DNA from 3 places in the Polaromonas sp. CG_9.5 genome. Region 1 is predicted to be linked to each of the others. Evidence: predicted binding sites of a transcription regulator. Region 1 holds the regulator's gene; each other region holds the start of a gene.

The links. Region 1 encodes sigma-54, which starts transcription at its own class of promoters, with help from an activator protein. Its sites were predicted from a motif close to TGGCANGNAANCTGCTTT; they were not measured.
Region 2: a site for sigma-54 is predicted at 1,715-1,732, ahead of RCH06_RS08610 (ANTAR domain-containing response regulator). Genes of this name have one in related genera too.
Region 3: a site for sigma-54 is predicted at 1,732-1,749, ahead of RCH06_RS04245 (pilin). Genes of this name have one in related genera too.

Annotation. Positions count from the first base shown of each region.
Region 1 covers NZ_JAXCHR010000007.1:53,849-57,121, forward strand. The annotation lists gene lptB (LPS export ABC transporter ATP-binding protein) at 1-340, shown strand, start outside; gene RCH06_RS07380 (RNA polymerase factor sigma-54) at 630-2,180, shown strand; gene RCH06_RS07385 (THUMP domain-containing class I SAM-dependent RNA methyltransferase) at 2,465-3,273, shown strand, end outside.
Region 2 covers NZ_JAXCHR010000008.1:134,132-137,404, reverse strand. The annotation lists gene RCH06_RS08620 (acyl-CoA reductase) at 1-243, opposite strand, end outside; gene RCH06_RS08615 (LuxE/PaaK family acyltransferase) at 240-1,358, opposite strand; gene RCH06_RS08610 (ANTAR domain-containing response regulator) at 1,742-2,374, shown strand; gene RCH06_RS08605 (CmpA/NrtA family ABC transporter substrate-binding protein) at 2,718-3,273, shown strand, end outside.
Region 3 covers NZ_JAXCHR010000004.1:44,010-47,282, forward strand. The annotation lists gene RCH06_RS04240 (O-antigen ligase family protein) at 1-740, opposite strand, end outside; gene RCH06_RS04245 (pilin) at 1,166-1,693, opposite strand; gene RCH06_RS04250 (ATPase, T2SS/T4P/T4SS family) at 1,855-2,373, opposite strand; gene RCH06_RS04255 (3',5'-cyclic-nucleotide phosphodiesterase) at 2,370-3,164, opposite strand; gene RCH06_RS04260 (FHA domain-containing protein) at 3,226-3,273, opposite strand, start outside.

The DNA.
Region 1 (3,273 bases):
TCTGCGCGACTCGCCCGCGCCAGCGCTGTCGGGCGGCGAGCGCCGGCGCGTTGAAATTGCCAGAGCCCTGGCGACGCAGCCGCGCTTCATCCTGCTCGACGAGCCGTTTGCCGGCATTGACCCGATTGCCGTGATCGAGATCCAGCGCATCATCGGCTTCCTGAAATTGCGCGGCATCGGCGTGCTGATTACCGACCACAACGTGCGCGAAACGCTGGGCATCTGCGACCACGCCTACATCATCAGCGACGGCAACGTGCTCGCCAGCGGCACACCCGCCCAGATCGTCGACAACGCCGAAGTACGCCGCGTCTACCTGGGCGAACACTTCAAAATGTGAGTATGGCCCCCACGCTTGTCACAACGCGCAATGCGCTGCCCCCCGGGGGGGCTGCCCCGCCTGCGGCCTGGCAAAGCCAGCTCCGCGGCCGGTACTTGCACGAACGGGGAAGGTTGCCAGCCGCCCCCGCAACAATCTCGCGCCCAGCATCACTGGATACATCAGGAGGGACTGCAGGACATCCCCGCCCGCCCCAGTACCGGCCGCAGGACCGGCTTTGCCGGACTGCAGGCGGGGCGGCCCCCTCGGGGGGCAGCGAACCACGCAAAGCGGGGAGCGTGGGGGCACCATGAAACAGGGCCTTTCCCTTCGTGTCTCGCAGCACCTGGCGTTGACGCCGCAGTTGCAGCAGTCGATCCGGCTGTTGCAGCTTTCCACGCTGGAGATGAGCCAGGAAGTCGAGCAGATGCTGGACGAAAACCCTTTTCTGGAGCTGGCCGAAGACGCCGCGCCGCGTGAAGAATTTGGCTTGGCGCAGTCTGATGCGCCCGTCAGCCAGGAAAGCCGGGAGTTTGAATCTGCTACTGATTCCATAGCTGGCAGCGCAGACACAGCAAGCGCCACCAGCACAAAAGACACAGAAACCACGGCTGAAATCAGCGCCGAGCCTTCGCTGGACGAAAGCTGGGACGGCGACGGCTCGGTCGAGACCTCGCCCGACGACAGCGAATGGGGCGGCGACGCCCCGGCGCGCAAAAACAACTTGGACGACAGCGACGCCGAAGCGTCCGACCTGACCGGCGCGCACGAGTCGCTGCAAGACCACCTGCACCGGCAGGCGCTCGGTTTGCGGCTTTCCGAACTCGACCGCGCCGCCCTGCACTTCCTGATCGAGTCACTCAATGACGACGGCTATCTGGAAGACACGCTGGCGTCACTCGCCGCCGGTCTGGCCAACAACGACCCGGAGCAGACCGAAGAGCTGGCGCAGCAATTTGCCATTGCGCTGCAACTGCTGCAGCACATGGAGCCCGCCGGCGTCGGCGCACGCGACCTGGCCGAATGCCTGCAACTGCAGTTGCTTGACAGCAAAGACTGCGTTGAAAACCGCGCCGCCCTGGCCATGTGCCGCCAGCCGATGGAACTGCTGGCCAGGCGCGATGTCAAGCGGCTGTCGCACCTGTGCGATTTCCCTGAAGAAATCATCAAGGGCGCAATTGCCGTGATCGCGCGGCTGGACCCCAAGCCGGGGCGGCGCTTTGCCAACGTCGAGCGCAATCTGATCGTGCCCGATGTCATCGTCGTCAAATCAGGCCGGGGTTTCAAAATCACGCTCAACAGCGACGTCATGCCCCGGCTGCGGGTTCATGACATTTATGCCAACGCCCTCAAGCAACACAAGGGCGCCGGCGGCAGCCAGGCGCTGCAGCAGCGGCTGCAAGAGGCGCGCTGGTTTATCAAGAACATCCAGCAGCGCTTTGACACCATCTTGCGCGTCAGCAGCGCCATCGTGGAGCGGCAAAAAAACTTCTTCACCCACGGCGAACTCGCCATGCGGCCGCTGGTGCTGCGCGAGATTGCCGACGAGCTCGGCCTGCACGAATCGACCATCTCACGCGTCACCACGGCCAAGTACATGCGCACGCCGTTCGGCACGTTCGAGCTGAAATATTTCTTTGGCTCGGGGCTGGGCACTGAAAGCGGCGGCAATGCGTCGAGCACCGCCGTGCGGGCGCTCATCAAGCAGTTCGTCGCCGCCGAAAGCCCGAAAAAACCGCTCAGTGACAATCAGATGGCTGAAATGCTCAAGGAGCAAGGCATTGAATGCGCCCGCCGCACCGTAGCCAAATACCGCGAAGCGCTGCGTATTGCGCCGACCCATCTGCGCAAAATGTTGTGAGCCCCCACGGTCGCCCACTGCGTGTGGCTCCCTGCCCCCCGAGGGGGCCGCTGCGCCTGCGGCCTGGCGAAGCCAGTTCCGCGGCCCCTGCTGGTGGGGAGGCGACTAATTGGCCGTGTGTCATTCGTGGCGATCTCCGACAGCGGCTGTTTTGATGGCTATTGGGTTGGCCTGTTTCCCAACGCCTGTTCAAATACGTTCCATCCATTCGCCCTGATGTAGCCTGGGCGCTACCCAATCCCGCTGCGGTGCTTCACGATGCGCCCGGCAAAGTGAGCCAATTTATGAATCAACTTCAACTTTTCCTCCCCTGCGCCGCCGGCGTCGAAAACCTGCTGGCGGCTGAAGTCCAGCGCATTACCGGCATTCAGGGCAAAGCCCGGCGCGCTGGCGTGCAGTTGCAAGGCTCGTGGCGCGAAGCGCAGCAGCTCAACCTGCACAGCCGGCTGGCCCAGCGCGTGCTGATTGAATTGCAGCACGGCCAGTACCGCAGTGAACAAGACCTGTACAACGCCGCTGCCAGCGTGGCGTGGGAAATCTGGTTCACGCCCAACCAGACCTTCAAGGTCGAGATCACCGCCCAGCACAGCCCGCTGCAAAGCCTGAACTTTGCGACGCTGAAGATCAAGGACGCGATTGCCGACCGCTTTCGCCACAAGTTCAACGACGTGCGCCCCAGCATCGACACCCGCTGGCCCGACGTGCGGGTGTATGTGCACCTGACCACCGACACGGTGACGATTTACATCGACACCTCGGGCGAGCCGCTGTTCAAGCGCGGCTGGCGTGAGGACAAGGGCGATGCGCCGCTGAAGGAAACCTTGGCCGCCGCCATGCTGGCCGCCAGCGGTTGGGACCAGCTTTGCAAGGACGGCGTGCCGCTGTACGACCCGTGCTGCGGCTCGGGCACCATCGTCATCGAGGCCGCGCAAATTGCCTGCAATATCGCGCCCGGCATCAACCGCAAGTTTGCTTTTCAGAAATACCTGCCGTTCCAGGGCCATGTCTGGGACGGCCTGCTCGACCAGGCCGAAGCCGCCATCACCGAGCCGACCGCGCCGGTGTTCGGCAGCGACGTGTCGTTCCGCATGGT
Region 2 (3,273 bases), on a different contig from region 1:
GTCCAGCAGCCGCGCGATGGCGCGATCGACCAGCGCGATGATCTGCGACACGCTGCGCGTCTTGAGGTAAGCGCGGCTGCCTTGCTTGACGCGCTCGGCCAGTGCTGCCCATTGCGCCTGGCTCAAGACTGGCACGGCCACTTCGAGCCGCTCGCCGCCGGTCCCGAAATGCAGCGTCTGCCATGCCAGCTCGTCCGCCTTGAAACCCGGCAGGTAACCGGCCACGGCGTGCAATGTTGTCATGCGCGCGCGGCCTGCAAAAACTCTTCCACCGCCAGCGAACACCCCTTGGCCTGCGTGCCTTCAGCGCGGCCGAGCAGCAAAAATCCGCCCGTGACCGCCACGCCGACGTCTTCGGTGAGGATGGTCGTCACCGAGTTGAAATTGGCCAGGTCGCAGTGCGCCAGCACGCCTTGCTCGCCATGCGCCACTTCCGCGCCGCTCAAGGGGTTGACCAGGCGCGAGCGTATCCAGTGCGGACCCGACTTGACCGCCGGCAGCACCGCGTTGCCATCGTCATAGAACTGCGTGCTGAGTTCGGTCATGCCGTACATGTTGATGCAGTTCTCGGGCGGCACGCCCAGCAGCGCCGTCAGCTGCGCATAAAACTGCGCCATGGGAATCTCGCGTGACTGGCCCTTGAAGCCGCCGGTGTCCAGCACCCGGCTGCCAACTGGCAAGGCAAAATTTTGCCCGCGCGCTTCCAGCGCATCCATCAGGTGCACCAGGCTGTAGGACGCACCCAGCAGCGCATAGGGCTGGCCCGTGGCCTCGGCCTGCGCCAGCGCCGCGCACACGCCCGCCGTGTCGAGTCCGGCAGCGTCGATGAAGTAGCGGCTGCCGTCCGCACCAAAGCTCTGCAGCGCCAGCGCCAGGTAGTGCGCCAGCGAAGAGTTGGCCATCACCGCTTCGGTCGGAAACAGGATGCCCATGGCAATGCGGCTCTGGCCGCGCATGAAGCGCCGGGCGAAGTTGGCGCGCATCGAGGCGTCGTACACCGCCAGCGTCGGATGGTGGTGCTTGCCCTTGACGTCGCCCTGCGTGGTGCCGCTGGTCATGAACACGCGGTCGGTGCTGGCGGGCGGCTGGCAGCTCAGGCTCAGAGCCTTGAAGGCACTGATGGGAACGGCCGGAATGTCCTGCCAGGTCTTGACGGTGCGCAGTGTCTTGCCGCGCTGCCGGCAAAAGCGCTGGAACGGTGCGTTGTGGGCAAACTGGTAGGCGAACAGCGCCAAGGCCTGGGCGTTGAAAGCCTCGTCAGTGACGCCATCCTGCGCCATGAAGGCCAGCACGCCGTCAACGATGGAATCGGCAAGCGCTGGCGAGCGGGCGGGTGTTGCAGTGTCAAGGGCATCCATGGTCGTCATTCCTTCAAAAGTCTGCGGTGGCAGGGTGCTCCTGAAGTCGTGATGGCCAGGGCGTGAACCCTGTCCTGACAGCTCTTCTTACGTCGGCATGACCCGATTCAAGTTCGCGGGTTTGGTGAAACCATCTCAGCCGCCCTGCCCTCACTGGCCAGGACTGCACCCCGAAGCGGGAACGATTCTAAGCGCAACGACCTGCCGCTTCGTGCGAGGCGATGCTTGCCCCCAACCACTGCCGGTGAGGATTGAGTGCGCAGTAGCGCAGAGGTTGTGGCCAATGCAAAACAGCGTGCCTAAATGCCCTGCCACCGCGAATGCAAGGCTGTTGCTTCCACAGCCAAACCAACCATCGGCATAAATTTTGCTAGTCAAGAAGCATGACATTGCCCCATTCCCTGCGCCTGGTGGTCATTGCACCGGACCTGATGGTTGCCGATGCCGGTGACGAGGCTGCCGTGGCGTTCGCCGAGCGCTCACGCCAGTTGCGCATCGGCCTGCTTGAAGGCGGCTTCAACCTGGTCGCTACGCTGCCGGCCGACACCTTTTTGCGCGAGCGGCTGGCGCAGTTGCAGCCCGACATGATCATCGTCGACGCCGAAAGCGATGCCCGCGACTCGCTTGAGCATGTGGTGATGGCTACGCGCGACGAGCGCCGGCCCATTGTGCTGTTCACCAATGACGACGACACCCGGCATGTGAAGGACGCCGTGGCGGCGGGCGTTTGCGCCTATATCGTCGCCGGGCTGGAGCCCGCGCGCATCCGGCCCATTCTGGACGTGGCGATGGCGCGCTTTGAGCACGAGCAGGGCTTGCGCCGCGAACTGGCCGAGGCGCGCACCGAACTGAAAGACCGCAAGGTCATTGACCGGGCCAAGGGCCTGCTGATGCAACGCCACGGCTTGAGCGAGCAACTCGCCTATGAAAAGCTGCGCAAGGCCGCGATGGACAAGGGCCTGCGGCTGGGCGACGTGGCGCAGCGCATGCTGGATGTGGCCGACCTGCTTGGCTAGGCGGCCCAGGCCGAAATGGTGCAGTGCACAACCACAGTGCGCCTCCAGGACAATCAACCTTTGATCCACCAAAAATCCGAAATGCTATTTATTTAATAGCTGTTTGCGCAAGCAGGACAAGCACTACAGCCTGATTTGATGAAAATTTCAAGCTCTGGCCAAGCCATCAGCCCCGGTTGGCACAGCTTTTGCAATGAATCCAGCACCGGACTTTGCGCTTCAACGGCGAAGCGCAAAGTCCAAGAACAAAGGCGTTCGTCCCCTGCCCTCACACCCCCCGTGTGACGGCTCCGGTCGAACGCCTTTTTTTGTTTTGTAGTTTTCATTTCCAGGAGTTGCTGACATGACGGACTTGCTCAAATCTTCCCTGACCCGCCGCAGCGTGCTGCAGGCTGCCACCGTCGGTGTCGTGGGCGTCAGCCCCGCCTTGCGCGCTGCCGTTTATGCCCAAGGCTCGGACGCGCCGGAGAAAAAGGAGGTCAGGATTGGCTTCATTCCGCTGACCGACTGCGCCTCTGTCGTGATGGCGTCGGTGCTGGGCATCGACAAAAAGTATGGCGTCACCATCATCCCGAGCAAGGAAGCCAGCTGGGCCGGCGTGCGCGACAAGCTGGTCAACGGCGAACTCGACTTTGCCCATGTGCTCTACGGCCTGATCTACGGTGTGCATTTGGGCACCGCTGGCCCGAAGAAGGACATGGCCGTCTTGATGACGCTGAACAACAACGGCCAGGCCATCACGCTGAGCAAAAAGCTCGCGGACAAGGGCGCCGTCGATGGTGCCGGCTTGGCAAAACTCATGGCCAGTGAAAAGCGCGAATACACCTTTGCCCAGACCTTCCCGACGGGCACGCATGCGATGTGGCTGTACTACTGGCTGGCCGCCAACGGCATCAACC
Region 3 (3,273 bases), on a different contig from region 1:
GCAATCTGAAGTATCCAGTTGTGTGGATGTGCTGCAATTTGTTGAAAGCGGCCTACATGCGCAAAGTGCAGAGGTCCGGCACCCAACCAAGGCTGAGCCATTGTCATTTCTATTGCTAAACGCCATAGCGGCATGCGCGAGCTGTCAACATTTTCTACCGTGCGCGTAGCTACGTTTCCCAAAAGACCAAATGGCTGCAAGCCTAAAAATAATGGCACGCACGTATACAGTACCCAACTGGCCGCTAAGCCAACCATAGCTCCAATCAACATGTGGCAGCACCATTTAATTGCATGGTGACGGAATAAAAATAAAGCTATAAAAATTCCAACAAATAGCCCTAAAAAAGTTCCACGTCCACCCGTAACAAATAGAAGCATCCACCAACAGCTTATCAGTATCCGCAGGCCATATCTATATCGATAAAGATCAGATGAAATCGAGCCAGAACGCAATGCCAGTAGTGCCAACAAGGGCAGGCTCACCGTTTGAATATGATTAAAAAACCGATAGTTATCGAAACCGATAATCAAGTCGTTGGGATGAGCTTGTATACCTAAAGAAAGCATTGAGATATAAGCGACCAACGTATTGAAAACATAGAGGCTGCAACCGATTGTGCCAAGCACAACCAGAGTCTTCAAGGCAACCGCGCGATTTTGTGCCACTTCAGCTGCAATTGTTGATGTCAATACCACCAGCAGTATCGTAGTTGACCACTCATACAGAGCAAATTTCACTGAATAAGCTCTCAGACTGGACAAAAACCCCAAGCCTATAAAGATGGCAAGTATCCAAAGAACCAGTTTAGTAACTGGTAGTACCAGCATTAAACGTGAAAAATATATTTTAGCCTTCCACATTCGAAGCGACATGGTTATAACGCTTACGCATAGACATATAGTTAAGAGAATTCGTTGCCCGTCGTAGTATCCAGTACCTGTTAGATTTTGTAATGGCAACAATGGGGTTGCTGCAATAACTAAACCCACGAAAAGAACTACCAGTGGTGTTTGAGAAAAATAGTGAATAAAGTTTTTTTGCTGCACAACAATGCGACTGTTTTAGCTCAAGCGAATTTAGACAAAATGACACTAAAATGTCTAAGCCAAAAAAAAGCAGGCTTATGCCTGCTTTTTCAAGAATTTAAAATCTACTGGTGTAATTAGGTACCTGTAGTATTGCCCCGGCAGCTAGCTGGCAAGAATTTCTGCAATAAGTTAGTACCTGCACCGCCGCATGTCCACTCAATAGAGCCACCCAATGGAACTGTAGACGTACCGCCTGAACCTGGCGTAGTAGTCGTAGGTGCAGTACCAGCGACCCCTGCAAGTGCAGTTCCACCTGACTTAGGAACTAAGGTTACGGTATCTGCACTAGTAGTTCCACCAGCACGACTTGTATACGCAATAGAAATAACACCAGTTGTTGGAGCTATTGCAATGCTGGCAACGTTAGGAGTAGCGGTAGGAGCCGTCCAACCGGCATACAAACCATTGCCGTTAGCAGCATTTTCAGAAACTGCTGTTTTGGCCGAACTTGAAAGAGAAAGACCTTCCGTCACGCGTGCGCGGACAGTGTAATCCTGGTAAGCCGGCAAAGCCACAGCAGCCAAAATACCGATAATCGCCACAACGATCATCAATTCGATCAGGGTGAAACCCTTTTGAGCCATTTGCATAGAACGCTTCATGAGAAAACTCCTTGGTTGGAAAAAACTTGCCATGAATTATTGCAGGTTGTGTGCCAACTTTTCAAAGTTGTTTTCAGGGCTGAAAAAAGTGTTTTTCGTCACATCTGAAGCAACCAAGTTACCTTCCTTGTCACAACCCAAAAGCAGCACCGACATTTTTGTCACTTGATGCAAACCGACCGCACCATTTTCAGATCGGTCAGGCCCATCAGCACTTTTCCCCTACCGTCCCTCTTCAGCGTGCGCATGCCGCTGTTCACGGCGCTTGAAAACAATTCGGCCACGCGGGCGCGTTGCTGAATCAGTTTTTTGAGTTCGTCGTCAGCCACCATCAGCGCGTGCAGGCCGATGCGGCCTTTGTAGCCCGACTGGCCACATTTTGTCGCAACCGACCGCCCGGTACAGCGTGAACTGGCTTTGCTGGCCGAATTGCCTGCGCCAGTCGTCGAGCAGCCTTTGCGCCTCGCCGCCGGGGTCGGCTTTCCAGGCGTCGGTGTGGCGCAGTTCTTCGGCGTATTTGCGCACGAACGCCTTGATTTCCTGCGCGTCGGGTGTGGGAGTTGGCGGAAATAAAGCGCCTCGAATTCAGGGCTACGGTCTTGCGGCGCCAGCTTGAGTTCTTCAAAAACTTCGATCTGCCGGTCGTAGGCAAGGGTGTCGCTGGGGTTGGCTGCCGTCAAAACTCAAACTCCTGCCCGGCACTCAGCCATTCAATGGCGTTCACTGCCCGCATCGCAGCCGGGCTGACGGGTAGCTGTCGCTGTATTTCGTCCATGATGCGCTGCGTCTCGGCAGGCTTGGTATGGGTGATGTAGACAGGGTAGTTCTTGCCAGGCTCAATGCAGCCCAGTTCAGCCACCAGCGATTCGGGGCATAGATGCAGGCTGCGTTTTGCAAGCTTTTCCTGGCAGTTGCTGAAAGTGGTTTCAATCACCAGCATGGCAACGTCCATCTGGTTCAGCCGCGCCCACAAGGCGGGGTTGCGCTCGGTGTCGCCGGTAAAAACCCAGTAGCCCTGACCGGTTGTCACGGCGTAGCCGACCGCCGGCACGGTATGCACGGCGGGCAGCACCTCTACGCGCTTGCCGGCCAGCAAGAGGGTCTGGCCAATCTCCAGCGGGTGAAAATTGATGAATGGCGCTGAGGGCGTTGGAATTTGTGAAAAATCGGGCCAGATGACGTTGTTGAAGATATGCGTTTTCAGGGCGTCAATTGTGGCTTGCAGGGCATGAACCTGCAGCGGCTTGCCATGACGCGATGACGCAGCAGCGTCCACCATCAGCGGCAGCGCGGCAATATGATCCAGATGCGAATGGGTAAGAAGCACATGGTCAACCGCAGCCATTTCATCCAGCGTGAGGTCGCCCACGCCAGTTCCGGCGTCGACCAGCAAGTCATGGTCGAGCAAAAAAGACGTGGTGCGGCAGCTCCTGGCAATCGACCCGGAGCATCCAAGGACACGTATCTTCACGGGGTGGCTCCGGTGCCCCTTGTGGACAGGAAAAAGAACGCTGGATGCACCGCAGCGCTTCTCAGTGCTGGACGAACTGCATCTGCGTGCCCGCCAGCTCGATGATGTC